One region of the Erwinia sp. AK-PDG3-5 genome, then DNA from elsewhere that is predicted to be linked to it. Evidence: predicted binding sites of a transcription regulator. Region 1 holds the regulator's gene; the other holds the start of a gene.
What was found. The regulator CRP, encoded in region 1, controls carbon source genes, mostly activating them, when cyclic AMP is high. The targets are predictions, from matches to a motif close to ATGTGANNNNNNTCACAT.

Region 1 (15,398 bases):
GGCCTTCAGAAAAATCTTCCAGCAGCTGAATCTGCATGCCGCCGAAGTCGAAGGCGACAGCTTTCACCGTTATACCCGTCCTGAAATGGATATGGCGATCCGTAAGGCGCGCGATATGGGCCGCCATATCAGCTATTTCGGCCCGGAAGCCAATGACTTCGCCCTGCTCGAACAGACCTTCGCGGAATATGGTCGTTCAGGCAGCGGCAAATCCCGCAAATATCTGCACACCTATGATGAAGCGGTACCCTGGAATCAGGTTCCGGGAACCTTTACGCCGTGGCAATCCCTGCCGGAACCGACAGACGTGCTGTTTTATGAAGGGCTGCATGGCGGCGTGGTGACGCCGCAGAACAATGTCTCCCAGCAGGTTGATTTGCTGGTTGGCGTAGTGCCGATCGTTAACCTGGAGTGGATCCAGAAACTGGTGCGCGATACCAGCGAACGCGGCCACTCACGCGAAGCGGTGATGGATTCGGTGGTGCGATCCATGGAGGATTACATCAACTTTATTACGCCGCAGTTCTCCCGCACGCACATTAACTTCCAGCGTGTGCCGACCGTAGATACCTCTAACCCGTTCGCGGCGCGCGGTATCCCGTCGCTGGATGAAAGCTTTGTGGTGATCCATTTCCAGGCGCTGGAAGATATCGACTTCCCGTATTTGCTGTCGATGCTGCAGGGATCGTTTATCTCGCACATTAATACGCTGGTGGTGCCGGGCGGCAAGATGGGACTGGCGATGGAGTTGATTATGGGGCCGCTGGTGAAACGTCTGATCCAGGGTAAGAAAATAGAGTAAGCCCCGCGGGAACGGGGCTTAAGGCGGCGATGGGATGACTTACGCCGGTAACTCAATCACTTCATAGCTGTGGGTGATTTCCACGCCTTTGCCCAGCATCAGTGCGACCGAGCAATATTTCTCAGCGGAGAGATCAACGGCACGCGACACCGCTTTATCGCCTAACGCCACGCCGGTGACGATAAAGTGCAGATTGATGTGGGTGAACAGGCGTGGGGCCTCTTCACGGCGTTCGGAGCTGAGCTTCACTTCGCAATCCTTTACGTCGTGGCGGCCCTTCTGCAGAATGGAAACCACGTCGATTGCGCTGCATCCGCCCGCGGCCATCAACACCATCTCCATCGGGCTCGGGGCTTTATCGCCCGCATTTCCGTCCATCAGAACCTGATGCCCGGATGAGGATTCTCCCAAAAACGTTAACCCTTCAACCCACTTGACTCGAGCCTGCATAACAATTTCCTCTAATTCATTCAGTTATCGCCAGATTACGCTTTAGCCAGAAAAACGGCAATGCGGCAATTTTCGCACTATGCTGAAGCGAGACAACACAAGACACTCGTTGAAAGCTGTGCTACAAACAAAGCTGTAATATTTTCGTCAGTACTCTACAGGCACGACGAAACGAATCGCATAACGAGCCAGGCTTTTAACAGAGGCCCGAATAAATTTCCTGATGGGAAACGCTTGACTATTTCAACGCCTGGCAGGGAACTCTGCCCCTGTATTTAGGCACGATTACAACAGAGGATAACAGCGAATGGTTCTCGGCAAACCGCAAACAGACCCGACACTTGAATGGTTCCTGTCTCATTGCCATATTCATAAGTATCCATCCAAGAGCACGCTGATTCATCAGGGTGAAAAGGCAGAAACCCTCTACTACATCGTCAAAGGTTCAGTAGCGGTGCTTATCAAGGATGAAGAAGGCAAAGAGATGATCCTGTCTTACCTCAATCAGGGCGACTTTATTGGCGAGCTTGGCCTGTTTGAAGAAGGTCAGGAGCGCAGCGCGTGGGTACGCGCGAAGACAGCCTGTGAAGTGGCTGAAATCTCCTACAAAAAATTCCGTCAGCTGATCCAGGTTAACCCTGACATTCTGATGCGCCTGTCTGCACAGATGGCGAATCGCTTGCAGGTCACTTCTGAGAAAGTGGGCAATTTAGCTTTCCTCGATGTGACGGGTCGCATCGCGCAGACCTTGCTGAACCTGGCAAAACAACCGGACGCCATGACGCACCCGGATGGGATGCAGATCAAGATCACCCGCCAGGAAATTGGGCAAATCGTTGGCTGTTCTCGTGAAACAGTGGGACGCATTTTGAAGATGCTGGAAGATCAGAACCTGATCTCGGCACACGGTAAAACTATCGTTGTCTACGGCACGCGCTAATCGGCTCTGATCCACGGCGCAACACCTGGTGTTGCGCCTTTTTATTTGGTGTGGAGTGATGTGGCGTCGACTGATTTATCACCCGGAGATCAACTACGCATTGCGCCAGACGCTGGTGCTCTGTTTACCGGTAGCGATGGGATGGCTGCTGGGCGACTTGCAAAAAGGGTTGCTGTTTTCCTTAGTCCCTGCCTGTTGCAACCTCGCTGGCCTTGATACTCCTCATAAGCGCTTTTTCAAACGCCTGATCGTTGGCGGAATCCTGTTCGCCTTCAGCAGTTTCCTGATCCAGTACCTTGCCGGTCACCACGTTCCCCTGCCCGTGATCCTGTTTTCGATGGCGATGCTGCTGGGCGTCACCGGCGAAATCAGCCCGCTGCATGGTCGCCTGCTGCCCGGCTCGCTGATAGCCGCAATCTTCACCCTTAGCCTGGCAGGACGCATGCCGGTGTGGGAACCGCCGATGCTCTACGTGCTCGGCACCATCTGGTACGGCGTGTTCAACTGGGTCTGGTTCTGGCTGTGGAAAGAGCAGCCGCTGCGGGAAACCTTAAGCCTGCTCTATCGCGAGCTGGCGGGTTACTGCGAAGCGAAATACACCCTGCTGACCAAACTCACCGATCCGGAGAAAGCCCTGCCTCCGCTGCTGGCGCGCCAGCAAAAAGCGGTCGACCTGATCACCACCTGCTATCAGCAGATGCATATGCTGTCAGCCACCAACAACAATCACCACAAGCGGCTGACCCGCGCGTTTCAAATCGCGCTTGATTTGCAGGAGCACATCTCCGTCAGCCTGCATCAGCCGGAAGAAGTGCAAAAGCTGGTGGAGCAAAGCCATGCCGAAGCGGTGATCCGCTGGAATGCGCAGACCATCGCCGCCAGGCTACGTGAACTGGCCGACGATATCCTCTACCACAAGCTGCCCGAGCGCTTCACCATGGATAAGCAGCTTCAGGCGCTGGAGAAGATCTCACGGCAGAATCCGGATAACCCCGTCGGCACCTTCTGCTATTACCACTTCAGCCGGATTGGTCGGGTGCTGCGTACCCAGCGTCCCCTTTATCAGCGCGATTTGATGGCTGACCGGCAGCGCCGACTGCCGCTGCTGCCGGCTATCAGAAGCTATTTGTCGCTGAAATCGGCCGCCTTGCGCACCGCCGCCCGCTTTGCGGTGATGCTGACCTTTGCCAGCTCGCTGGCGCTATTCTTTAATCTGCCCAAACCCTACTGGATCCTGATGACGGTCATGTTTGTCAGCCAGAACGGGTACAGCGCAACCCGCGTCCGTATTCAGCACCGTGCGCTGGGCACGCTGGCCGGGCTGGTGATTGCCGCAGTAACCCTGCGCCTGCAGGCACCCGAATCCATCGTGCTGCTGGTGATGCTAGCCATTACCCTTATCAGCTACCTGTTTATCCGTAAATTCTACGGCTTCGCGATGATTGGCTTTACGGTCACCGCAGTGTATTCGTTGCAGCTGCTCTCGCTTAACGGCGCAGACTTCCTGCTGCCGCGTTTACTGGATACGCTGATGGGTTGCCTGATTGCCTTCGGGGGCACCATCTGGTTGTGGCCGCAATGGCAAAGCGGGTTGCTGCGGCAGAATGCGCATGACGCGCTGGAAACCTATCAGGATGCGCTGCGGTTATTGCTGGGGAATGAACAGGACCCGGTGAAGCTGGCCTATCAGCGTATCCGCGTTAATCAGGCGCACAACGCTCTGTTCAACTCGCTCAATCAGTCGATGCAGGAGCCAGGCTTTGATCCCAGCTATCTGGCGGATATGAAACTGTGGGTGACGCACAGCCAGTTTATCGTCGAGCATATCAATGCCATGACCACGCTGGCGCGTGAACACACCATGCTGACCTCGTCGCTGGCGGAGCGTTATCTGCAGGCCTGTGAGATTGCGTTGCAGCGTTGCCAACAGCGGCTGGAGTATGACGGGCCGAGCTCAGAAGCGAACGTGCTGGATACGCAGATGGAGTTGAATCAGGGGCCGGTGACCATCCTGGAAAGGCATGTGAAGCGGATCCTGGGGCATCTCAGCGTGATGCACACCATCTCGTCACTGGCGTGGAGCGCGCGGCCGCATCATGGACGCTGGTTGTCCCGGCGGTTAAGGAAGTCGACGTAAGCAGAATGGTGCAGAGAAGGACAGTCGCGGATCGGGAGCTGAGCCACTCAGCTCCCGTTACTGTCGGTTAAGTCAGGACTTTTTCGACGGCTTTGGCGAAGCGCGCCATGCCTTCTTCAATGTCGGTCGGCTCAATCACCAGCGATGGCGCAAAGCGGATCACATCGGTCCCGGCATTCAGGATCATCACCCCTTCAGCGGCGGCGGCATTCAGAATATCGCGCGCTTTGCCGGCATGTTGTGGCTTCAGCGCCGCACCAATCAGCAACCCTTTACCGCGAATGTCGCTGAACAGATCCAGCTTCGCGTCCAGCGCTCTCAGCGCGGTGACAAACTGCTCACGACGCGTTTCCACCCCGCTCAACACCGCTTCGGTATTGATGATATCCAGCGCGGCTTCGGCAATGGCACAGGCCAGCGGATTTCCGCCGTAGGTGGTGCCGTGCACGCCAGGCGACATGGTGGAAGCAATCTCGTTGGTGGTCAGCATCGCACTGACCGGGAAACCGCCGCCCAGCGCTTTCGCGGTGCTGAGGATATCGGGCGTCACGCCGTAATGCTCATAGGCGAACAGCTTGCCGCTGCGGCCCATACCGCTTTGTACTTCATCCAGCACCAGCAACGCCTGATGTTCGTCACAGAGTTTGCGCAGCCCCTGCATAAATTCGACGGTCGCGGGCATCACGCCGCCTTCACCCTGAATCGGCTCAACCACAATGGCGCAGGTGTGATCGTCAATTACCGCTTTGACCGCGTCCAGGTCGTTGAACGGCACATGCACGATATCGGCAGGTTTCGGCCCAAAGCCGTCAGAATATTTCGGCTGGCCACCGACAGAAACGGTAAACAGCGTGCGGCCATGGAAGCCGTTGTGGAAAGCGATGATTTTGCTTTTGTACGGCGAATGGCGTTTAGAGGCGTAATAGCGGGCCAGCTTGAAGGCGGCTTCATTGGCTTCAGCACCGGAGTTCGCGAAGAACACGCGCTCGGCAAAGGTGGCGGCGATCAGCTTGCTGGCAAGGCGCAGTGCGGGTTCGTTAGTAAACACGTTGCTGGTGTGCCAGAGGGTTTCACCCTGAGTTTTTAACGCTTCCACCAGCACCGGATGGCAATGTCCCAGCGCGGTGACCGCAATCCCACCGGAAAAATCGATGTACTCTTTGCCCTGCTGATCCCAGACACGGCTCCCTTTGCCTTTCACCGGCACAAACTGCGCTGGTGCATAAACAGGCAATATCACTTCATCAAATGTCGCCCGCGTCACCGCTAATTTATCCGCTGCCATTGACTACCTCATCATTTGTAACGTTGCAGAAAAGTGAAATTATAATCATAAAATATGCATAATAAATCACTTAAAGGCAATTTATTTCCGCGTAAGAAAATTCGCCAGCAGCTGATGCCCTTGCTCGCTAAGGATACTTTCCGGATGGAACTGCACGCCCTGCAGCGGCAAATGACGATGGCGGAAGCCCATAATCTCGTCCGGTTGCCCGTTTGCAAGGGTCCAGGCGGTGATTTCAAAGTCATCGGGCAGCGAGCCGTTTTCCACAATCAACGAATGGTAGCGGGTGACGGTGAGCGGATGATTCAGACCGGCAAACACGCCGCCATCGTTGTGTTCAATGGCGGAGACTTTCCCGTGCATCACTTCGCGCGCCCGCACCACGCGCGCGCCAAACGCCTGGGCTATCGCCTGATGCCCCAGGCAGACGCCCAGAATCGGCAGCTTTCCAGCGAAAGCGCGGATAGCTGAGAGAGAAATCCCCGCGTCGTCAGGCGTGCAGGGTCCCGGAGAAATCACCAAACGTTCGGGCTGTAGCGCCGCGATCTGCTCAAGGGTGATCCGATCATTTCTGTGAACTTCAACCTCAGCGCCCAGCTCGCAAAAGTACTGGTAGAGGTTCCAGGTAAATGAGTCGTAGTTATCGATAAGCAGTAGCATGGTGGCTCCGGGCGGGATCAGGACCGCGCTATTCTACGCACTTTCCGGCCGTTCGCTTACCACTTTGCCAAACGCGGCGGTCAGTAAGCTGAGATCGCCGTCCAGACTCGCCTGATTCGCGGCCTGCCAGCTTTCCGCATCCATATTCTTCCACTGAATATCAAACCCGGCCTGAATGATCACCTGCTCAAACAGCAGTCGCTGAGCGCGCCCATTGCCGTGCAGGAACGGATGCAGCACCGTGAGTTCGCAGTAATACCACGCCAGACGTTCGGTCAGCGTTTCCAGCGGCAAATCGGCCAGGCCATTCTCATCTTCGAGCGACTGCATCAGCGCATTGCCTTCTTTCTCGATATATTCGAAATGGCAGCACGGCGTGTCGCCCAACTGGATATCAACGCGGCGCAGTTCGCCCGCATCCTCAAGGACATCCTGAAATAAGGCATGGTGAAGCGCCCGCAAATGGGGAAGTCCGGGATGAGCAGGGCCGGGATCGAAGACGGTGCCGCCTAACTGAAAACTGGCGAGGAAATTGGCTTCCAGTCGTTGCTGCCAAAGGCTGTGTTTTTGTTTATCGGTGACTTTTTTGGACATGCTGCCTCCATGACGAAGTGATTGCTGCTTAATGCGGCCGGGCGGCCGCGTGCAAGATGCCTGCACTCAGTATAAGCAGCAATCACCCATCGGGAGATTAAGGCAGTACTTTTGCGGAGAGGATCATCACCGGTTTCACCGGAACATTCTGGTAAGGACCGACGTTCTGCGACTGAACCTGGGAGATTTTATCCGCCACGTCCTGGCCTTTCACAATCTTGCCGAACACCGCATAGCCAAAATCACGCTGGCCATGGTCGAGGAAAGCGTTGTCCGCGACGTTGAGGAAGAACTGGCTGGTGGCACTGTCCTTGTCCGCAGTACGGGCCATTGAAATGGTGCCGCGCTTGTTCAGCAGGCCATTGTCGGCTTCGTTTTTAATCGGCGCGTTGGTCGGCTTCTGCTGCATATCCGCAGTAAAGCCGCCGCCCTGCACCATAAAGCCGGGGATCACGCGGTGGAAAGTGGTGTTGTTATAAAAACCACTGTTGACGTAATCAACGAAGTTCTTGGTGGAGATCGGTGCTTTCTGATTGTTGAGTTCCAGCTCAATGTTGCCAGCGGAGGTGGTCAACATCACATGCGTGTCTCCCTTGGCTGCCAGAGCAGATACGGAGATCGAGGACAGCGCGAGAACGGTCGCAACCGCTGTCAAAGTACGTTTTAACATGAAAGATTCCTTACAAAGGGCTACAGGCAAGAAAACTGATTGTAAAGAGGCGCTTACCCGTGCGCCAGCGTTTTACCTATATTTACGTCGAAACCTGTCCGGGCAATCGCTTGCGAGACCCGATAAAGCGTGAGCTTGCTCACGTTATTCATGAATATGAAAACAAATGTTTCATTAATTATTTAAGCTGATCACGATTATCGTTACACTTCCGACGCTTACCGTGGGCGTCCTGCTCCACACTCCCTTTGACTCACAGGTTTCCAATTATGACTAATCGCGATCGCATCGGGCTTACCTGGATCAGCTTCTTCTCTTATGCGCTTACCGGCGCAGTGGTTATTGTGACCGGGATGGTGCTGGAAAATATTGCTGACTATTTCCAGTTACCTGTTGCCCAGATGAGTAATACCTTTACCTTCCTGAACGCCGGTATCCTCGCTGCGGTGTTTCTGAATGCCTGGCTGATGGAAATTATTCCGCTGAAGCGCCAGCTGATCTTTGGTTTTGTGCTGATGGTGTTGGCGGTGCTGGGGCTGATGAACAGCCACAGTCTGAGCGTCTTCTCTCTGTGCATGTTTGTGTTGGGTGTGGTCAGCGGCATTACCATGTCGATCGGCACCTTCCTGATCACCCATCTGTACGAAGGCCGTCAGCGCGGTTCGCGCCTGCTGTTTACCGACTCCTTCTTCAGCATGGCCGGAACGATTTTCCCGATAATTGCCGCCGCCATCCTCGCGCGCTCGCTGCCGTGGTACTGGGTGTATGCCTGTATCGGCGTGATCTACGTGGCCATCTTTGTGCTGGCACTGTGCTTTGAGTTCCCGGTGCTCGGCAAGAAAGCACCCAACCAGCCGCAGGGTGAGAAAGAGAAATGGGGTGTTGGCGTGCTGCTGCTCTCCGTAGCTGCCCTCTGTTATATCCTGGGCCAGCTTGGTTTTATTGGCTGGGTGCCGCTGTACGCCACCAAAACCATGGGTATGGATATCAGTCAGGCCGGCGGTCTGGTCGGTAACTTCTGGACCTCATACATGATCGGCATGTGGGCGTTCAGCGCCATCCTGCGTTTCTTCGATCCGCAGCGCATTGTCACCGTGCTGGCCCTGCTGGCGACCGCACTGATGTACTGGTTTGTCACCTCGACCGACGCGTCGATGCTGAAGTGGATCATGATCAGCCTGGGCTTCTGCTCCAGCGCGATTTACACCACCATCATCACCCTCGGCTCGCTGCAGACCAAAGTCTCTTCGCCGAAGCTGGTCAACTTTATCCTGACCTGCGGCACCGTCGGCACCATGCTGACCTTCGTGGTGACCGGCCCGATTGTTGAAAAAGGCGGCGCACATGCGGCGCTGTTAACAGCAAACGGTCTGTATGCCGTGGTGTTCGTGATGTGTCTGCTGCTGGGCTTCGTCAGCAAGCATAAGCTGCCTGGCCATATGTCCGCGCACTAATCATCAGACAGATAAACGAAAGGCCGGGAAACCGGCCTTTTTTATTGCCTGCGGGAAGGGCTCAGCGCTTAAAATCGACGGTCTCGCTTTCCTGCAGATGAATGGTGGTTTCGGCGGGCCGGGTCTCTGCAATTACCCTTCCCCGACGAATCGAGTAGCGCACCGGCACCTGCCGACGCACGGCATCAAAACCATTCTCCGCCGACAAAATAATCAGGTTGGCGCTGTTACCTGCCTCGAGTCCGTAATCCGTCAGATTCATGGTTTTGGCGCTGTGATGGGTGATCAGATTAATGCCGGCATCAATCTGGCCGTAACCCATCAGCTGGCAGACGTGCAGCCCCATATGCAGCACCTGCAGCATATTTGCCGTGCCTAACGGATACCAGGGATCGAACACGTCATCGTGGCCAAAGCAGACGTTGATCTCTGCGTCGAGCATCTCTTTCACCCGCGTAATGCCCCGGCGTTTAGGGTAAGTGTCAAACCGCCCCTGCAGGTGAATATTGACCAGCGGATTGGCGACAAAGTTGATGCCGGAGAGCTTCAGCAGGCGGAACAGCCGCGAGGTGTAGGCACCGTTATAGGAGTGCATCGCCGTGGTGTGGCTGGCGGTGACGCGTTCGCCCATTTTCTCGCGCAGCGCCAGCGCGGCGACCGTCTCGACGAAACGGGATTGCTCATCATCGATTTCATCGCAATGCACATCGATCATCCGCTGGTACTTCTGCGCCAGCGCGAAGGTTTTATGCAGCGACTCCACGCCATATTCACGGGTGAATTCGAAATGCGGGATAGCGCCAACCACATCCGCTCCGAGCTTCAGCGCCTCTTCCAATAACGCTTCGCCATTTGGATAAGAGAGAATGCCTTCCTGGGGGAACGCCACCAGCTGAATATCGACCCACGGCGCCATCTCGGCCTTCACTTCCAGCATCGCCTTCAGCGCGGTCAGCGTGGGGTCGGACACATCCACATGGGTGCGTACGTGCTGAATGCCGTTGGCAATTTGCCATTTCAGCGTCTGTTTCGCCCGCTGCTTAACATCGTCGTGGCTCAGCAGCGCCTTGCGTTCCGCCCAGCGCTCAATGCCCTCGAACAGCGTTCCCGACGCATTCCAGGCCGGTTCGCCCGCGGTCTGCGTAGTATCCAGGTGAATATGCGGCTCGATAAATGGCGGAAAGGCTAATCCTCCTTCCGCATCCAGCGCATCCACCGTAGGAGGATTCTGCGTCTGCGGGGAAATCCGCACGATCCTGCCGGCGTCGATCTCAATTTGCCAAAGGCCTTCCCGCGCCGGCAAACGAACATGCGTTATCCATTTCAAATTAACAGCCTGCATACACGCTCCTGAGGGTCAGTGATCTCTTCTTTAACCATAACATTGTTTACGCGGGCTGCACGGCGATTGTCAGTCACCGGCTGATCCGTTTCAGCTGAAGTTCTGCAAATTCCAACACTTACAATAAAACCCAGAAAATCAGCAGCATACCCATAAAGGAGTATTTAAAAAGCGCTTTGATGTACATCAATAAGCCGGAGGTCGGGCGCGCTATTGTAGCGGCATTACATTGCATTGTGAGGCAAATATGAGCACCCGACTCGTCATCATTGGCAACGGCATGGTAGGCCACCGGTTGATTGAAGAACTGCTGGCAAAGGCGACGCCCGGCCAGTTTGCCATCACCGTTTTTTGCGAAGAACCTCGCGTGGCCTACGACCGCGTACACCTTTCCGCCTATTTTTCCCATCATACCTCGGAAGAATTATCGCTGGTCCGCAACGACCTGTACCTGAAAAATAACGTGGAGGTGCTGATTGGCGAACGGGCGATCACCCTGAACCGGCAGGAGAAGACGATCGTTTCCAGCAGCGGTCGCGCCGTACAGTATGACAAGCTGGTGATCGCCACCGGCTCCTATCCGTGGGTGCCGCCGATCAACGGCGCGGACGGTCAGGACTGTTTTGTTTACCGCACCATTGAAGACCTCAACGCGATTGAAGCCTGCGCGCGCCGCAGCACGCGCGGTGCGGTGGTGGGCGGCGGATTGCTGGGCCTGGAAGCGGCTGGCGCGCTGAAAAATCTCGGCATCGAAACCCATGTCGTGGAGTTTGCCCCGGTGCTGATGGCGGAACAGTTGGATCCCCTTGGTGGCGCGCAGCTGCAGCAGAAAATCGAACGGATGGGGGTGAAGGTTCACACTGGCAAAAACACCCAACGCATCACCGACCGCCCGGAAGGCGGCAAACGCATGCAGTTTGTCGACGGCAGCGCGCTGGACATCGACTTTATCGTCTTCTCTACCGGTATTCGCCCGCAGGATACCCTCGCCAGACAAAGCGAGCTTGCCCTCGGCCCGCGTGGCGGCGTGCTGATTGATGACCACTGCCTCAGCTCTGATGGCGATATCTATGCCATCGGCGAATGTGCCGCCTGGCAGGGCCGTATCTATGGGCTGGTTGCGCCGGGCTACAAAATGGCGCAGGTCACCTGCGATCACCTGCTGGGCAATGACAACCGCTTTGCTGGCGCGGATATGAGTGCCAAGCTAAAACTACTGGGTGTGGAGGTGGGCGGCATTGGCGATGCGCATGGCCGCACGCCGGGTTCACGTAGCTATGTTTATCTGGATGAGAGCAAGGAAATCTATAAGCGGCTGGTGGTCAGCGAAGATAACACGCGGCTGCTCGGTGCGGTGCTGCTGGGCGACACCAGCGATTACGGCAATCTGCTGCAGCTGATGCTGAATGCCATTGAACTGCCTGAGAACCCGGATGCCCTGATCCTGCCGGCCCATGCCGGGAGCAAGCCCTCAATCGGCGTCGACTCGCTGCCAGACAGCGCGCAGATTTGCTCCTGTTTCGATGTCACCAAAGGCGATCTGGTCAGCGCCATTCAGGGCGGCTGTCATACCGTTGTTGCCCTGAAAGCAGAAACCAAAGCCGGAACGGGCTGCGGCGGCTGCGTGCCGTTAATGACCCAGGTGCTGAATGCCGAACTGAGCCGTCAGGGCATCGAGGTCAATCACCACCTTTGCGAGCATTTCAGCTATTCACGCCAGGAGCTGTATCACCTGATCCGCATTGAAGAGATCAAAACCTTCGATGCGCTGCTGGCGAAATACGGTAAAGGCTACGGCTGCGAGATCTGTAAACCGACCGTCGGCTCGCTGTTGGCTTCCTGCTGGAATGAATACGTATTAAAACCAGAGCACACCTCACTGCAGGACAGTAACGATATCTTCCTCGGCAATATTCAGAAAGATGGCACCTACTCGGTGATCCCGCGATCCGCTGGCGGAGAGATCACCCCGGAAGGATTGATGGCCATTGGCGACATTGGCCGCCGCTTCAACCTCTACACCAAAATCACCGGATCCCAGCGTATTGGTCTGTTTGGCGCGCATAAGGATGACCTGCCGGCGATATGGTCACAGCTGATCGCCGCCGGCTTCGAAACCGGTCATGCCTATGCCAAAGCGCTGCGCATGGCCAAAACCTGCGTGGGCAGCAGCTGGTGCCGCTTTGGCGTCGGCGACAGCGTCAGCCTGGGCGTCGAGCTGGAAAACCGCTACAAAGGCATCCGCACGCCACACAAGATGAAGTTCGGCGTCTCAGGCTGCACCCGCGAATGTGCCGAAGCCCAGGGCAAAGACGTCGGGATTATCGCCACCGAGAAAGGCTGGAATCTGTATGTGGCCGGGAACGGCGGCATGAAGCCGCGCCATGCGGATCTGCTGGCAGCCGACCTGGATAAGGAAACGCTGATCCGTTATCTCGACCGCCTGATGATCTTCTATATCCGCACGGCCGATAAGTTGCAGCGCACCTCGCTGTGGCTGGAGAGTCTGGAAGGCGGCATCGACTACCTGAAACGGGTGATCGTTGACGACACGCTGGCGCTCAATGCGCAGCTGGAAGCCGAACTCGCCAGACTGCGCACGCGGTTTGTCTGCGAGTGGAAAGAGACCGTGGACGATCCGCGTCAGCACGCGCGCTTCGCTCACTTTATTAACGATTCACGGCGCGACCCGCTGGTGCAGGTCATCGGCGAACGCGAGCAGCATCGCCCGGCACGGCCGGAGGAGCGCATCCCTGTTGTTCTGTTGGAGGAGCAATCATGAGTCACTGGCAACCGGTCTGTTCTCTGGACAGCATCCTGCCCGCCACCGGCGTGTGTGCGTGGGTGAACAATCAACAGCTGGCGATCTTCCGCCCACGCGCCGATGAAACGGTGTATGCGCTCAGCAATATCGATCCCTTTGCCGGGGCCAGCGTTCTGTCTCGCGGATTAATCGGCGAGCATCAGCAGACGCTTTGGGTCGCCAGCCCATTGAAAAAACAGCGTTTCCGTCTGCATGATGGCCTCTGTATGGATGACGAAAGCCGTTCCGTCATCAGCTACCCTGCCCGCGTCCGTGACGGTAAGGTAGAGATTGCTGTTTGATCCCCGACTGATATGTAAAAATCCCGCACCGGCCGCGTTCTGGCGGCCCTTTTCTTTCTGACTGGTGAGCGTTGTATGGACTATCTTCCCCTGTTTTGTCAGCTGCGTAACAGAGCCTGTCTGTTAGTCGGCGGCGGTGACATTGCCGAACGTAAAGCACGAATGCTGCTGAAAACCGGAGCCGACCTGACAGTCTGTGCAACCCACTTCTCCCCACAGTTCCGGCTCTGGCAGCAGGCGGGCAAGCTCACCTTGATTGAAGGCACCTTCCGCGCGGAGATGCTCGACGGTTGCTGGCTGGCGATCGCCGCCACCGACGACGACGCGGCGAATCAGCAGGTGGGCGACTGCGCCGAGGCACGACAGGTGTTCTGTAACCTCGTCGATGCCCCGCAACAGGCCAGCGTCATTATGCCGTCCATCGTTGACCGCTCGCCGTTGATTGTCGCCATCTCCAGCGGCGGCCGTGCGCCGGTGATGGCCCGACTACTGCGGGAAAAAATAGAGGCGCTGTTGCCTCAACATCTGGGGAAAATCGCCGCCTATGCCGGTTCTCTTCGCCAGCGGGTTAAAGATCGGTTCGTCGGGATGGGTCAACGCAGACGGTTTTGGGAAAAAGTGTTTCATCACGATCGGCTGGCGCAGTCGCTGGCCAATCAACAAACCGACCAGGTTGCGCAGCTGACCGAAGCGCTGTTTGCTGAACCGCTTGAGAATCGCGGTGAAGTGGTGCTGGTTGGCGCAGGACCTGGCGATGCCGGGCTGCTGACGCTGAAAGGCCTGCAGCAGATCCAGCAGGCTGACGTGGTGGTGTACGATCGTCTGGTGTCCGATGCGATCCTCGAACTGGTGCGCCGCGATGCGGAGCGCATCTTTGTTGGCAAGCGGGCAGGTTTCCACTGCGTGCCGCAGGAAAGCATTAATCAGCTTCTGCTGGAACAGGCGCAACAGGGCAAACGGGTGGTGCGTTTGAAAGGCGGCGATCCCTTTATCTTTGGCCGCGGCGCGGAAGAACTGGAGGCCCTGCTGGACGCGAAGATCCCCTTCTCAGTGGTGCCCGGCATCACCGCCGCATCGGGCTGTTCAGCGTACAGCGGCATTCCGCTGACGCACCGCGATCATGCTCAAAGCGTCAGACTGGTCACCGGGCATCTGCAGGCAAATGGCACGCTCGACTGGCCAAACCTGGCGGCGGAGCAGCAAACGCTGGTGTTCTATATGGGACTTTCGCAGGCGGGAGAGATCCAGACGCAGCTGCTGGCTCACGGCATGGCGGCCGATATGCCGGTGGCGCTGGTAGAAAGAGGTACGTCGCCCCAGCAACGGGTGGTCAGCGGCACGTTACAGCAGCTGGGGAGCCTGGCGGCTGAAGTCAGCAGCCCGTCATTGATAATTGTCGGCCGGGTGGTGGCCTTGCGGGAAAAATTGCGTTGGTTCTGAGGAATGAAAAGATAAACCAGAAGCGAAGATGTCCGCTTCTGGTTTGTTCAACGGCCGTTACGGCTGCGCAACAAAGCCGATGGCTTCGTAGACTTTTTTCAGCGTCACCTGCGCCTGTGCACGGGCTTTAGCCGCGCCATCACGCATGATCTGATCCAGCAGCGCTTCATCATTACGGAAGCGGTAATAACGCTCTTGCAGATCGGTCAGCATGCCGGAAACGGCTTCGGCCACCGCGCCTTTCAAGTGACCATACATCTGGCCTTCAAACTGCTGTTCCAGCTCAGGAATGCTGGTGCCGGTCACGCCAGACAGGATATCCAGCAGGTTAGACACGCCCGCCTTATTCTTCACGTCATAACGTACCACCGGCGGCTCATCGCCATCGGTCATCGCGCGTTTGATCTTCTTCACCACCGCTTTTGGATCTTCCAGCAGGCCGATAACGTTATTTCGGTTATCGTCAGACTTGGACATCTTCTTGGTCGGCTCAAGCAGCGACATCACGCGCGCGCCTGA
Region 2 (15,398 bases), 210 kb from region 1:
TTCCGGCCCGTAGGTCGGTGTGGTCTCCGCCGCCGTGGCAGAAAAACCGGTTAGCAGGCTGGCAAAGACCAGGCCACGAAGGATGTTCGACACAGGTTAATCCTTATCAAATGAGGAAAAGGGAGAAGAAAAATCAGCATAAACAAGGCTTAACCATAGTGGATAAAAAAGTCTGTCAGCGGATGTGACAGGTAAAGAAGCGCAAAGAAGAAAAACCGCACCAAACCCACCCCTCACTACGGCACTTCAATAAAAATGAAACGGCATTTTATTAAATTGGTGAGATCGGTGTCCGGTTTCTTCTTTTTAATGTCACAACCTCCTCAAACCTGGCAAAATCGCAAAGGTTTTCTGTGCGTGCTGGTTCTAACTTAGCTCATCCCCGACATAAGGCCGGGTCTGACAATTGTCTAACCAGGATGGGCACTATGAAGATACGTAAACCAGGAACGCTAACTTATTTAGCCTACGGATCAGGAGATTTTCTCGGCGCTGGCACCATGGCGCTAACCTCTGCGTGGCTTCTCTATTTTTACACCACCTTCTGCGGGCTCAGCCCCATTGAAGCTACTTCCATCTTTGCCATGGCCCGCGTGCTGGACGCCGTGGTCAGCCCGCTGATGGGCTATCTGACCGACCACTTCGGTTCGACCTGGCTGGGCAAGCGCTTTGGTCGCCGCAAATTCTTCATTCTGACCGGTATCCCGCTGGTCTTCACTTACAGCCTGATGTGGGTCGGCGATATGACTTACGTCTATTACCTGATGACCTATCTGGTGTTTGAAGTGGTCTACACCTCAATTCTGGTGCCATACGAAACGCTGGTGCCGGAAATGACCGATGATTTCAAAGAGAAAACCAAATTCTCTGGCGCACGTATCGCCCTGGCGCAGCTTTCCGCCATTCTGGCAGCTTTCCTGCCGGGCGTGCTGCTGAGCTACTTCGGCAAAGATAACGTGATCTCCTTCTTCTATTCGAGCCTGGTGTTCTCGGTGATTTGCGCCATCGTGCTGACGCTGGTGTGGTTCAACACCTGGGAACGGCCGGCCGAGAAAAAATCCGCTGCCGCACTGGAAGCCGAGCAGCAGAAACTGACGCTCTGGCAAAGCCTTTCACGGCTGAAGATTGAGCTGTCCTCCACGCTGCGCGTGCGCATTTTCCGCCAACATCTCGGCATGTATCTCGGCGGCTATATCGCTCAGGACGTGTTCAATGCGGTGTTCACCTACTACGTGGTGTTCGTGCTGATGCAGAGCGCCAGCCTGGCTTCCAATCTGATGGGCACCATGGCGATCATGCAGTTTATCGCCGTGATGGGCATGATCCCGCTGTGCATCCGTTTTGGACCTGCTCCCTCTTACCGCATCGTGGTGGTGCTTTTCGGTCTGAGCACCCTCTCCTACGGCGTGCTGCATTACGCTGGCCTGAACGATGTGTTCTCGCTGCTGCTGCTGGTGTCGGGCCTTGCCGGACTGGGCCGTGGCGGTATCAACTATGTCCCATGGAACATCTACACCTACATTTCTGACGTCGATGAAGTGATCACCGGACAACGTCGTGAGGGTATCTTCGCCGGAATAATGACCCTGACCCGCAAAGCCTCCCAGGCTGGCGCGGTGATGCTGGTCGGCATCCTGATGCAGCTCTCCGGTTTTGTCGCTGGCAGCAGCACGCAAACTTCAACGGTCAGCGAGGCTATTCTCGGCATCCTTTGTGGCGGCACGCTGGTGATGCTGTGCTTCGGCTTCTTTATCTCCCTGCGCTTCAAACTCAACCTGGCAACGCATCAGACGCTGCGTGAAGAGACCGAGAAAATGCGTGCAGCCGGCAATGTGGTACCCGGCAATATCACCCCTGAGGCCCGGGCAACCGTCGAGATGCTTGCCGGACTGCCGTACGAAGCGCTGTGGGGCAACAACAATATTGGCTACCTCAACCGCAACAAGCCTGCTGTGACGCCATTGCCCGTCACGCCGCTGGTTGAACCTGTCGCCAGTCAGTTAACCCGTCATCCCTGAATATTCGAGGACAAAAAAATATGTTGGTCTATCCCGTAAAACACAGCGAACTGCTCCGCCAGCCGGACCGCTTTATCTCCAGTAAAGAATTACATCAGCTGATCAATAAGTTGGTGGATAACCTGGTGAACATTACCGATGAGTCTGGCGAGTTCCTGTTAAGACTGGATGACGGACGGGTAATTGATACTAAAGGCTGGGCAGGCTGGGAGTGGACGCATGGCATCGGGCTGTACGGTATTCATCAGTACTACCGCCAGACCGGTGATGACCGTCTGCGGGCAATCGTTGATGACTGGTTTAGCGACCGCTTCGCGGAGGGTTCCACCACCCGCAACGTCAACACCGTTTGCCCGTTCCTGACGCTGGCTTACCGCTATGAAGAGAGTAAAGACCCACGCTGGTTGCCCTATCTGGAAAGCTGGGCCGACTGGATAGTGCACAAGATGCCGCGTACCGATTGCGGCGGTCTGCAACACATTACGCTGGCAGAGGAAAACCATCAGCAGCTGTGGGACGACACGCTGATGATGACCGTGCTGCCGCTGGCGAAGATTGGCAAGTTGCTGAACCGCCCGGACTACATTGAAGAGGCGAAATATCAGTTCCTGCTGCATACCCAGTATCTGATGGATCGCCAGAGCGGGCTGTGGTTCCACGGCTGGACGTTTGAAGGCCACCACAACTTTGCCAATGCCCGCTGGGCGCGCGGTAACAGCTGGCTGACCATTGTCATCCCGGAATTCCTTGAGCTGCTGGATCTGCCGGAGAAAGACGCCACCCGGCGTTATCTTCAGCAGGTGCTTGCCAGCCAGCTGGCGGCGCTAGAGAGCTGCCAGCATGAGAGCGGCCTGTGGCACACGCTGCTGGACGATCCGACCTCCTATCTGGAAGCCTCCGCCACCGCGGGCTTTGCCTTCGGCATGCTGAAAGCTGCTCGCTGCCATTATGCCGACGACCGCTACATCGCTGTGGCGGAAAAGGCGCTGAAAGGACTGATTAAGCATATCAATGCCGAGGGGGAACTGACCCAGGTTTCCTTTGGCACCGCAATGGGCAAAAACCTTGATTACTACCGCCAGGTCCCGCTGACGTCGATGCCGTATGGCCAGGCGATGGCGATTTTATGCCTGGTGGAATACCTGCATGTCTATCTTTAAATAAAGGAAAACCGCATGATCCTTAACGATTTTTCTCTCCACGGCAAGGTCGCCGTGGTCACCGGGTGCAATACCGGACTGGGGAAGAGTATGGCCGTCGGCCTGGCGCAAGCCGGGTGCGACATTGTCGCCATAAACCGCAGTGAACCCACAGAAACCGCTAAGGAAGTCACGGCAGCAGGTCGACGTTTTTTGAGTCTGAATGCCGATTTGGGCAAACAGGATCAACTGGCGTCGCTGCTTGAGCGCGCGGTCGGCGAGATGGGGCAAATCGATATTCTGGTCAACAACGCCGGGATCATCCGCCGCGATGAGGCATTGGATTTCAGCGAACAGGACTGGGACGACGTAATGAATGTGAACATCAAGACGCTGTTCTTTCTGTCCCAGCTGGTCGCCCGTCAGTTCGTTAAACAGGGCCACGGCGGAAAAATTATCAACATCGCGTCCCTGCTCTCTTTCCAGGGCGGGGTTCGCGTGCCGTCATATACCGCCTCGAAGAGCGCGGTGATGGGCCTGACCCGCGAGCTGGCCAACGAATGGGCGAAGCATGGCATCAACGTTAACGCGCTGGCACCCGGCTATATCGCTACCAATAACACCGAGCAGTTACGCGAAGACCCAACGCGCAACAAAGACATTCTTAATCGCATTCCGGCAGGACGTTGGGGCGCCCCGGAGGACCTGATGGGCCCGGTGGTTTTCCTGGCCTCTAAAGCGTCTGACTACGTTAACGGATATACCCTTGCGGTAGATGGCGGCTGGCTTGCCCGCTAGCCCCTTCTACCCTTTTTTTGAATGAATAAGCCTTAAATGGGAGTAAATATGAATATTGCACTGATGATGGAAAACAGCCAGGCGGGGAAAAATGCGCTGGTGTTAGCCCAGCTGGAAGCGGTCGCTAAAGACAACAAGGATGCGGTGTTTAACGTGGGTATGCAGGACGATCAGGACCACCATCTGACCTATATTCACTTAGGGATCATGGCCAGTATCCTGCTGAATGCTAAAGCGGTAGATTTTGTCGTCACGGGTTGCGGCACCGGGCAGGGCGCATTAATGTCACTTAATATCCATCCGGGCGTGGTGTGCGGCTACTGTATCGATCCGGCTGACGCTTTCCTGTTTGCGCAGATCAATAACGGCAACGCCTTGTCGTTACCTTTTGCTAAAGGCTTTGGCTGGGGCGCGGAGCTGAACGTGCGTTATATCTTTGAGAAGGCCTTCACCGGTCGCAAAGGCGAAGGCTATCCGCTTGACCGTAAAGAGCCTCAGGTGCGTAACGCAGGTATTCTGAACCAGGTGAAGAGTGCGGTGATCAAGGAAAACTACCTGGATACGCTGCGGGCCATCGACCCGGAACTGGTAAAAACCGCCGTGGGTGGTAAACGCTTCCAACACTGCCTGTTTGAACAGGGTAAAGATGCCGAGATTATTGCCTGGGTCAGGAAATTGATTCAGCACTAATTCTTACAGGATTACCGGCAGCCACACTATGTGGCTGTCTTCATTTATCCCCCTTCTGTAAAAATAATGTTGCCCACGGCTATTACACAGGCGGAAACTTAATAATTCCGACACCCCATTTCTGATAATATCATTTGACGATAATTAAATTAAAAAAAGAGAATGAAATTGATCTAAATCAGCAATATTCCCGCACCCGTTTAGCCATCTGGAAAGGTTTACTCCGCGTTTAATCTACTGTTGCTACCGTTCCCTTCGAAAAAACAAAATTAATGAAACATCATGGGAATGAATTAAATGAAAGCTGGAATAACCGGTCTTATTATTGCTGGTGTGCTGACGTCATCGGCTGCCTTTGCGCAGGAAAGTCATGGTTGCGTTAAGATGAACGAAAAGGAAGTTGCATCAATGTTCGACCGCTGGAACGCTTCTCTGCAAACGGGCGACGCAAAAACAGTCTCTGAAAACTACCTTTCAGATGCAGTATTACTGCCAACACTTTCCAATCAGGTCCGTCTGACCGATGAAGAGCGCATTCATTATTTTGAAGACTTCCTGGCGAAAAAACCGGTTGGCCATATTGATAGCCGTACTATTCGTATTGGCTGTAATAAAGCGATTGATAGCGGAACTTACACCTTCACCTTTAAAGATGGCAGCAAGGCAGCGGCTCGCTATACCTTTACCTATGCCTGGAATGGCGAAAAATGGTTAATTTCAAGCCATCACTCTTCTGCCATGCCAGAAAAGGTTAAATAAATCCTTTAGCCAATAATTCCCATCCAGCCATGAACGCCCATATATATACTGACTGTGGCTCTCGGCGCGCTGGAAAAATAAGACGCACGCTGGGCGAAGGTATTTAATCCGCTCCAGCTTGTCGTCGCCTGCTTCAGGCTTAATGCTGTATCGATGCCCACCGTGACCTGGTCCAGGCCAATGCTGAAGCACAGCAACAGAGCGGCACAACCCACCATCGTGCGATCCTGAATCTTTAAAAGAGTCTGAATGAAATTCTGTCATCAATCCGATCGACACTGGCGAGCAGGCTGAAACAGTTGCAATTTAAAGGCTGCCTGATGGAAGATGCGTTAACTTCACCCCTTTCACAAGGAGCAGGTATGAAAAAAGCACTAATGCTGCTCGCCATAATGGCAGCAACCGGCGCGGCGCAGGCCGCAGATGACTCTGACGATCCGGCTCAGGGCTATATCGCCAATCTGTGTACGTTAGTGACCCAGGAAAAAACCAGCGGCTCTGTGGACAGCTACATTGCCAAACTGAAAGCGCTGGATGCACGCGGTCAGTCGCCTTCCGCGCAGGAAAAACCGGAGTTTGATGAAGATGAAGCCAGAACGGTGATCGCCGCCTGGATGAACCTGAATGAAAACCAGAAGAAGGAAGCGCGTCAGAGTCCCGAAGCGTGCCAGAACGCCACGCTGGATGAATATCAAAGCCAGGATTAATGAAAATCAGGGTCGGGCAAACCGACCCTGAACACTTCGCCACACCGGAAAATTAATGGGTGTGCAGCAGCCGCTCAAGTTGGCGCTGCAGATGGGCGTTCTCTTTCTCCAGATGCTCCACCTTCTCCATCAGCGTCAGCGCCATCGCAATACCCGCCCACTCCAGCTCAAGCTCAATTTGCAGTTGCCGTGCTTTGCGCAGGCTACGCAGCGCGTGATAATCGAAAATCCAGCCTGGCGTCACTTCCAGCGGGGTAATCACCCCAAGCCCCACCACTTCCGTCAGATCTTCAGGGGAAATATCCACCGAACGGCAAATCTCAATCACGGTATAGCGGACATGTTCACTCATGATGCGTTCTCCCATGCTGAGCGCGGCTCGAAGGCGGCCTTCTCCGCTAACTCACGCCACAGAGCGGCCGTTTGCTCATCGGCTTTGCCCGGCATCACCACTTTTAAAATGGCAAACAGATCGCCGCTGCCTTTTTTACTGACCAGGCCTTTGCCTTTGACCCTCATTCGCTGGCCGTTCTGACTGCCCGCCGGGATGGTCAGCGCGATTTTTCCGGTCAAGGTTGGTACCTGAATCGTCGCGCCCAGCGCGGCTTCCCACGGAGCCAGCGGCACCACAATCTGCAAATTCTGCCCATCGACTTCAAACAGCGGATGCGGCGCCACGCGGATCACCAGATACAAATCGCCGTTCCCCGCACCGTGGCTGCCCGCCACGCCCTGGCCTTTCAGGCGAATACGCTCGCCATCGACCACGCCTGCGGGGATTTTCACCTTCAGGGTTTTTGCTATTTCATCCGTCTGGCGACCAAACTCATCCAGCACTGGCAGGGTGAAGGAGACGTTGCGGCTGTCGCCGGCCAGCGTCTCTTCAAGGAACATCGGCACTTCCATTTCCAAATCCTGACCTCGTCTTGGTGGATGACGTCGCGTCTGCCCCTGGAATCCACCGCCCTGACGGCCAAAGATGGATTCGAAGAAGTCAGAATAGTCACCGGTATTACCCTGAGAATGTTGACCAAATCCGCCACCGAAGTCCGGTGCGGATTGTGAGAAGCGGGGATCGTCGCGGTGTAAGCGCAGATTGTCGTATTCAGCGCGCTTGTCGCTATCCTTCAGAACCTCGTAAGCTTCTGCCATCTCTTTAAATTTCGTTTCGGCATTGGCTTCGGTGCTGACATCGGGATGGTATTTTCGCGCCAGCCGACGGTACGACGTTTTAATGGTTTTCAAATCTGCCGTCGGTTCAACCTCCAGCAGGGCATAATAATCTTTAAATTCCATCTATTAACACCTTCTTTTCACACAACTATTTTGAGACAAGTCGGGTTCAATCCGTCGAAAACAAGTGAGGCCACCAGGCCCCACGGTGACCCTTAACGCGGTACTTAATGAGTGTAAGGCGTAAATGCGCGATGGGGGAAATAAATCAGACCATCCCGCCGTTGGCGCGAATGACCTGGCCGTTGATCCAGCCGCTTTGTTCGCTGGCCAGGAAGGCGACCACCGCCGCAATATCATCCGGCTGGCCGAGGCGCTGCATCGGGTTGAGATTGGCCAGGTTCTGGATCAGCTCGTCGCTTTTACCGTTCAGGAACAGTTCAGTGGCCACCGGGCCGGGCGCGATGGCATTCACGGTGATCTGGCGACCCCGCAACTCTTTGGCGAAGGTGTGAGTAAAGGCTTCGACCGCCGCTTTGCTGCCGTTATAAATCGCGTAGCCAGGCATATTTAAGCCAATGGCAGAGCTGGAGAGATTGATGATGCGTCCGCCTTCCGCCAGCCGTTTCCCCGCCTCACGAAGGGTATTAAACACCCCCTGTACATTGATGGCGAAGGTCTGGGCAAACAGCTCATCGGAGTGCTCAATCAGCGGCAGAGTTTTCAACACGCCCGCGTTGTTCACCAGCACATCGATGCGGCCAAACTTCTGTTCGGCGGCGGTAAAGAGTGCGGCGACATCATCCGAGCGAGAAACATCGCCCTTAACCGCCATCGCATCCACCCCCAGCCCCTGCAACTGCACCACCACGTCGTTGGCTTCCTTCGCGCTGTTGGCGTAATTGACCACCACGTTAAAGCCTTCTTCACCGAGGCGCAGAGCAATCTGCGCCCCAATACCGCGCGAAGCGCCGGTTACGATAGCCACTTTGTTGTTTAACGTTGTCATGCTGAATTCCTCATTGGATTGGATGGAGACAGCTTGAATGATAATAGGGGAAAGATAATCACCCGCCAGCACGTAACTTTATTCCATTTACGCTAACAATGCGGCGATCGACAGGCACAGCAAATCGCCCGATAGCTGGACGGGTTCAGAAGGCGTAAGAAGATTTTTAGGGAGAGCGGAAGGCAGTGAAGAACAGAAGAAAGTGATAACCACCGGTCGGTCCCTGACCGAGGCTATCGAGGGTGTCTGGCCGGAACCATTAAGACATGGCGCCTGGCGGCACGTGTTTGAACGCTTCAACATAGCTGTGCAACACACGTTTAAAGAATTTTTTCATTTCGGCTACCTGATTAAACTTTTGTTAGTAAAACGCAAAAAAAGTATACAAGAAGCGCGTTTTTCAGGCAAATAAATTTGAACCAGATCACAAAATTGGCGGGTAGTATGCAAAGGGGAACGTAAACGAAGGTTAAACAAGCGGGCCGCAGCCCACCGACAGCAAGAGGGGAAAGAGGAGGGAAATCAGGCAAAGAGGCCTAAATGTTCAACCAGAATGCTGCTACCGATGCCAATAAGCACCACACCACCAAAGATCTCGGCCCATTTGCCCATCACCGGGCCCAGGAAACGCCCCAGCAAAATACCGGCTGATGCCATCACCATGGTAGATGCGCCGATAGCCAGCGCGGTGGTGACAATGTTCACCTGCAGGAAGGCCAGGCCAACGCCCACAGCCATAGCATCGAGGCTGGTTGCCACCGCAGTGGTGGCCAGCAACATGAAGCTGTGGCTCTGGGGCGCGTCTTCGACCGATTCTTTTTTGCGGAACCCTTCCCAAATCATACGGGCGCCGAGCACAAACAGCAGCGTGAAGGCCACCCAGTGATCCCACTGCATAACGTAACGGCTGGCCGCAATGCCCACTGCCCAGCCAATCAGCGGAGTCAGCGCTTCAATAACGCCAAAAATCAGGCCGGTGCGCAGCGCCTCTTTCAATGAGGGACGATGCAGGCTGGCACCTTTACCGATGGCCGCCGCAAACGCGTCCATCGACATGCCAAAGGCCAAAATCATTGTTGCGTACATGTTCATTGTAGTTATACCGGTTTGAGGACCCTGGACGCCTTCAGGCATCAAAAACAGAGGTCCCGGCGAAAAAATAAGCGCGGGTGCTCAACAAGAAGCGCATCCTATCACGGGGTTTCGCAAAAAAAAAGACAACAAAATCAGGGATTTGAGTATAGCCTTGGCTATACTTTTTAACGAATGCTAATTTCGCGGTAAATTTTTAATCAAAAAGGCTAAAAGAATTACTGTGTTAACGGTCACATCCCTGAAGGCGTTGGGGGAATAGCCAGCGGAAATGAGGGATATGGCGGGCAGGAAATGGTTTTTTTTTGTTTAGAAAAAGGGGCGGAGATCGGCAAATCCGCCCCTTGAGCGTTACCAGACCCGGTAAACTTTGCCGGTTTCAAACTGGGCGGTGGTCATCACGCTCAGCGGGCAAAGGTGGACGCCGCCCGATTCACCTGCTCTGGCGGCAAGATCTGCACCCTTCGGAGAAGCGCAGCAGCTTTATTGAGTGGATGCGGGAAGAGGTGAAACGCGCGCTGGCGGTGTAAGGATTGAACCTGAAGCGAGTTTGCTGGAAAATGGCCGCTGATGACCCGACTGGACGCCCCATGAATAACCCGTTTCTGACCTTTTTGATGCCGATGAGCACCCTGATGCTGGGCATGCTCTCGGCCCTGCTGTTGCCCGCGCCGTGGTTTGGTCTGAGCCTGACGTACCGCCTGATGGCGATGTTCCATCTCAGTGATATCGGCCAGCTGTATACGCTGGTATTTTGCCTGTGGTTTTTGCTGCTGGGTGCGATTGAATACTTTGTGATCCGCTTTATTTACCTGCGGTTTGTGAAGGTCCCACGGGATTAAAAAATCAGGGCGGATCGGCGATCCGCCCTGACTGCATTACATGCTGAGGATCATCAGCAGCCCGCTGGAGAAAATCAGCAGCCCGACAAAGAACAGCACGATGGTGGTCACCACGTTAGCGTATTTCATGCGTTTCTCCTCAGAACCACTGGCCGAAGCGGCGGATATAAACACGTTTCATCGCCTGCGCGACCACGCAGTAACCGAACAGCGTGGCGACCAGCCATGGGAAGTACGACCATGGCAACGGCACCAGACCGACCGCATGCCCCAGCGGTGAGAACGGAATATAGATCCCCAACGCCATCGCCAGCCCGGTCGCTATCATCACCGGCAGCGCCGCACGGCTCTGAATAAACGGGATTTTCTGGGTGCGCAGCATATGCACCACCAGCGTTTGCGACAGCAGCCCTTCAATAAACCAACCCGACTGGAACAGGGCCTGATGCTCGACGCTGTTGGCGGCGAACACGTGCCACATAATCACAAAGGTGGTGATATCAAACAGCGACGAGGTTGGTCCCATCCACAGCATAAAACGACCAATGTTTTTCGCGTCCCATTTGCGCGGTTTGCGTAAAAACGCCTTGTCCATTTTGTCCCACGGCAGCGCCAGCTGAGACAGGTCATACATCAGGTTCTGGATCAGCAGATGAATGGCCAGCATCGGTAAAAACGGAATAAAGGCACTGGCGATCAACACTGAAAACACGTTGCCAAAGTTGGAGCTGGCGGTCATGTTCAGGTACTTGATGATATTGCCGAAGGTTTCCCGGCCTTTAATCACGCCCTGTTCCAGCACCATCAGATTTTTTTCCAGCAGAATAATATCGGCGGACTCTTTGGCGATATCCGTGGCGGTATCCACCGAAATGCCGATATCCGCATCGCGCAGCGCCGGCGCATCGTTGATGCCATCGCCGAGGAATCCGACGGTGTGGCCGTTGTACTGCAGCGCCTGCAGCACGCGTGATTTCTGCTGCGGCGTCAGGCGGCAAAAGACCGTCCGCGCTTCCACCAGCGGGTAAAGCTCATCATCGCTAAGGCGGGCGATCTCGGTACCGCACAGCGGCTCGCCAGGGTTCAGGCCGACTTCACGGCAGATTTTGCTGGTGATAATCGCGTTGTCGCCGGTCAACACCTTCACCGCCACGCCACTTTCCTGCAGCGCAGCAATCGCTTCGCCGGCACTCTCTTTCGGCGGATCGAGGAAGGTCAGCAGCCCACAAATGGTCAGCTCACGCTCGTCCGCTTTGCTCAACGGCAGCGTCAGCGGATTCTCTCCCAGCTCACGTTCGCCCAGCATCAACACGCGGAAGCCCTGCTGATTCCACTCTTCTGCCTGCTGACGCCACTGTTGCCGTGCGGCTTCATCCAGCGGACGCTTTTCGCCGCCGTCCAGCCACCAGCTGGCCACCGCCAGCATCTCATCCACCGCGCCCTTGCAGATCAGCTGCTGCTGATTGTGTTCGTTGGCGACCACCACCGACAGGCGGCGACGCTCAAAGTCGAACGGCAGTTCATCAATTTTACGGTAGCGCCACAGTCCGGCGACCGCCTGGTTTCCCTGGCTGAAGCTGAGGATGGCTTTATCCATCAGGTTCTTGATGCCACTTTGATGGCGGCTGTTCAGCCAGGCCAGCTGCAGCACCTTGTCGTTATTACGGCCGTGGGCATCCAGATGCTGTTCCAGAATGATGCGATCCTGCGTCAGCGTGCCGGTTTTGTCGGTGCACAGCACGTCCATCGCGCCGAAGTTTTGAATGGCATTCAGCCGTTTCACCACCACTTTGCGACGGGACATGGCAATCGCCCCTTTCGCCAGGTTGGAGCTGACGATCATCGGCAGCATTTCCGGGGTCAGCCCCACCGCCACCGCCAGCGCAAACATCAGCGCATCGGACCAGTCACCTTTGGTAAAGCCGTTGATAAACAATACAATCGGCACCATCACCAGCATAAAGCGGATCAGCAGCCAGCTGACGCTGTTGACGCCACGGTCGAACGCCGTTTGCGGACGGCTACCCACCACTGATTTCGCCAGCGAGCCAAACCAGGTTTCGCCACCGGTCGCCACCACCACGGCGGTTGCGGTGCCGCTGGCGACGTTGGTGCCCATCAGGCAGATGCCTGGCATCGACAGCAGGTCGGCGTCATCGCTACTTCCGGCAGCGGTTTTCTCGGCGATGTTGGCCATCGCGTCATATTTCTCAATCGGAATGGCCTCCCCGCTGAGCGCCGCCTGGCTGACAAACAGGTCGCGGGAGGAGAGCAACCTTACGTCAGCCGGGATCATGTCGCCCGCCGACAGGAAGATAATGTCGCCTGGCACCACATCCTGCAGGGCAATTTCACTTCTGACCGGCTGCGCCGAGGCGCTGCTGCGGCGGATCACCGTGGCGGTGGTACGCACCATTGACTTCAACGCTTCGGCGGCTTTATTGGTGCGGTATTCCTGCCAGAAACGCAGCAGCCCGCTCAGCATCACCATCATCAGCATGATCAGCACGCCGGTCAGATCGGTTTCTTCGCCTTTGCGCTGCGGCAAAATGTAATCGGTGACAAAGCTGATGCCGGCCAGCACCATCAGCACCCAGATAAAGGGGTTGTTAAACGCCTGAAAAAGCTGGCGAATGGCATGTGGCGCCTTCTCGTTCGCCACCTGATTTTTGCCGTAATGGGCGAGGCGCTCTGCGGCCTCTTGCAGGGTCAGGCCCTGACGCTGGGTATGCATTCTGGCCAGCGTGCTGTCCAGGCTCTGTTTTGCGGCGCTGGCGATGGCCAGATCGCGGGCAAGTTTTAAGTTGGCATTGTTCATTTTCATCTGCCAGATCCTTTCTTTTTTTTTCAGGCGCGGGGAATCTCTCCTACGCATGAGGATTAATCAGAATGTGTACGGATCGGGACGAGGGCAGGACAGCGTGAAGGCGGGACGATCAGTGCGTGTTTATCCCCCTTCTGCCGTGCAGCTGCCTTCGCCCATCGCTGGTCGGAGGTTCTTTCATCAGAAAATCCTTTATCAGAAAAAGTGTGTTTAGCGGCACTGCAGAAGATCGGGGATCAAACGCATAGCCTTCCGCGCCCAGTATTCACTGGACCTGATTACGATAAGTCAGGGGGGATGCGACGACCTTGAAAGGAGGTGAAACATTGCCCGCCGTTTTTCGGCAAGCAAACAAAGGAGTTGGCTTACCAGATTAAGATGTTACTTAAGGGGTGACTGTCCAATTTTGGGCTCCGTTGTGTGAATCGCCGTCACTATAGGCCGGGTCAAGACCGAAGTAAACCGCAAAATTTAGCACCATATTGCGATGGAAAAATATAAATACCCAACATAATCATAAAGATAAATGGTAACTTACGGTGATTAATCGCTGTTTTTTTCTTAAACCATTAATCAACAGCGGCGAAATTCCCATTAAGACATTGCTTAAACCCAGTCTCATTCCCTGGCCGATCCGCTCTATACTTGCAGCGGAGACTCGGGCAGAAGGACAGGATGACAATGCTTCAACGGACTAAAATCTGGTTTAAACGCGTGGCGACACTGGTGGTCATTGTATCGATCGTGCTGCTGGGGCTGCGCGTGGCGCTAACGGAACGCGGGCCAGATTTGCAGCTGTGGCACACCTGGGTACCGCAGGAGCTGAGCGACAGTCAGATGGATAACAGCGACTGGACGGGCTATCTGAAGAATGAGCAGAACCTGTTCGACGGCATCAAAATTAACGTCAGCGACAGGCTGCAGGACGACAATCCGGAAACCTATAACCGCTACGCGGAGCGCAGCCCGGTCAATCCGGAACACTTTTCCACCGACTGGAACCGCTCCTACATCATGATGCCGACCGGCACGCCGCGTGGCGCGGTGGTGTTGCTGCATGGCCTGACCGACTCCCCCTACAGCCTGCGCCATATCGCTCAAGACTATCAGCAGCATGGCTATATCGCGCTGGGGATCCGCTTACCCGGCCACGGCACGGTGCCGGCGGCACTGACCAGCGTGGTATGGCAGGACTGGATGGCGGCAACCCGGCTGGCCGTGCGGGAAGCGAAAAAACGCATTCCACCCGGTGCACCGCTGCATATCGTCGGCTTCTCCAACGGCGGCGCGCTGGCGATGAAATATGCGCTGGATGCGCTGGACGATCCGACCTTGCCGGCACCCGACCGGCTGATTCTGATCTCGCCGATGATTGGCGTCAGCAGCTACGCCCGTTATGCCGGGCTGGCAGGGATCCCGTCGATCTTCCCGGCATTTGCCCGTTCGGCGTGGCTGAGCATCCTGCCGGAGTTTAACCCGTTCAAATACAACTCATTCCCGGTAAAAGCGGCGCGCCAGTCCTGGCTGCTTACCAGCGCCCTGCAGAGCCAGCTGCATCGTGAACAGGCCAGCCAGCGATTGGCTAAACTGCCGCCGGTGCTGACCTTCCAGTCGGTGGCGGATGCCACTGTCAGCACGCCTGCGGTGGTCAGAGCCTTATACAATCTGCTGCCGGCCAACGGCAGCGAGCTGGTGCTGTTTGATATCAATCAGTCGGTGCCGCTCTCCCCGCTGATGCGCAGCAGCGCCCGTCATGCGGCGGAACATCTGTTACCACCCGCGCCACGGGCCTACACCACGACCCTGGTCACCAACGCTTCTGCCGAAAGCGATAGCGAAGTGGCAAAAACCACCCCGGCCGGCAGCACCGCGACCCTGGTCACGCCGCTGGGATTGCGTTACCCGGCAGACGTCTATTCGCTGTCCCATGTGGCGCTGCCCTTCCCGTTAACCGATTCCCTGTACGGGCGCACGCCGACGCCGCCCAATGCGTTCGGCGTCAGTTTCGGCTCAATGACGCCGCGCGGGGAACGCTCGGTGTTAATCGTCAGCCTGGATTCGCTGATGCGCCAGTCGTCGAATCCGTTTTATCCGTGGATGCTTGAGCAGGTAAACGCGACGATAAAATAAGACTCTCGCCATCCGCTCCGACACGTTCTGTAACACGCTGTGTCGGGGTTAACGTCGTCCGTCGCAGGGGGGAAAGTCAGTCATAAATCTGGTTTGCTGGACAAAAGTTGCGCAAAAGCCAGCATTTAACGCTGACCCACCACTTTTTATTGGCCGTTTGCTGGTGTTTATTGCCAGCAAACCGGCGTTTGGCGTTGCCATCGCCCGGCAATTATCC

Region 2: a site for CRP is predicted at 8,706-8,723, ahead of azuC (stress response protein AzuC). Genes of this name have one in related genera too.

What each region holds. Positions count from the first base shown of each region.
Region 1 covers NZ_CM165967.1:433,595-448,992, reverse strand. The annotation lists gene AC1UKS_RS01965 (phosphoribulokinase) at 1-802, shown strand, start outside; gene AC1UKS_RS01960 (OsmC family protein) at 842-1,252, opposite strand; gene crp (cAMP-activated global transcriptional regulator CRP) at 1,560-2,192, shown strand; gene AC1UKS_RS01950 (YccS/YhfK family putative transporter) at 2,251-4,329, shown strand; gene argD (bifunctional acetylornithine/succinyldiaminopimelate transaminase) at 4,397-5,614, opposite strand; gene AC1UKS_RS01940 (aminodeoxychorismate synthase component II) at 5,696-6,274, opposite strand; gene AC1UKS_RS01935 (putative adenosine monophosphate-protein transferase Fic) at 6,308-6,868, opposite strand; gene ppiA (peptidylprolyl isomerase A) at 6,966-7,538, opposite strand; gene tsgA (MFS transporter TsgA) at 7,808-8,992, shown strand; gene AC1UKS_RS01920 (cytosine deaminase) at 9,054-10,334, opposite strand; gene nirB (nitrite reductase large subunit NirB) at 10,582-13,116, shown strand; gene nirD (nitrite reductase small subunit NirD) at 13,113-13,439, shown strand; gene cysG (siroheme synthase CysG) at 13,515-14,879, shown strand; gene trpS (tryptophan--tRNA ligase) at 14,937-15,398, opposite strand, start outside.
Region 2 covers NZ_CM165967.1:223,984-239,381, reverse strand. The annotation lists gene AC1UKS_RS01040 (alpha/beta fold hydrolase) at 1-93, opposite strand, end outside; gene AC1UKS_RS01035 (MFS transporter) at 429-2,018, shown strand; gene bglB (beta-galactosidase BglB) at 2,039-3,178, shown strand; gene kduD (2-dehydro-3-deoxy-D-gluconate 5-dehydrogenase KduD) at 3,194-3,955, shown strand; gene AC1UKS_RS01020 (RpiB/LacA/LacB family sugar-phosphate isomerase) at 4,004-4,645, shown strand; gene AC1UKS_RS01015 (SgcJ/EcaC family oxidoreductase) at 4,943-5,404, shown strand; gene AC1UKS_RS01010 (hypothetical protein) at 5,410-5,622, opposite strand; gene AC1UKS_RS01005 (hypothetical protein) at 5,767-6,111, shown strand; gene AC1UKS_RS01000 (chaperone modulator CbpM) at 6,164-6,463, opposite strand; gene cbpA (curved DNA-binding protein) at 6,460-7,407, opposite strand; gene AC1UKS_RS00990 (SDR family oxidoreductase) at 7,553-8,293, opposite strand; gene azuC (stress response protein AzuC) at 8,553-8,630, opposite strand; gene mntP (manganese efflux pump MntP) at 8,816-9,385, opposite strand; gene AC1UKS_RS00975 (DUF1158 family protein) at 9,976-10,227, shown strand; gene mgtA (magnesium-translocating P-type ATPase) at 10,367-13,051, opposite strand; gene AC1UKS_RS00965 (alpha/beta hydrolase) at 13,733-15,181, shown strand.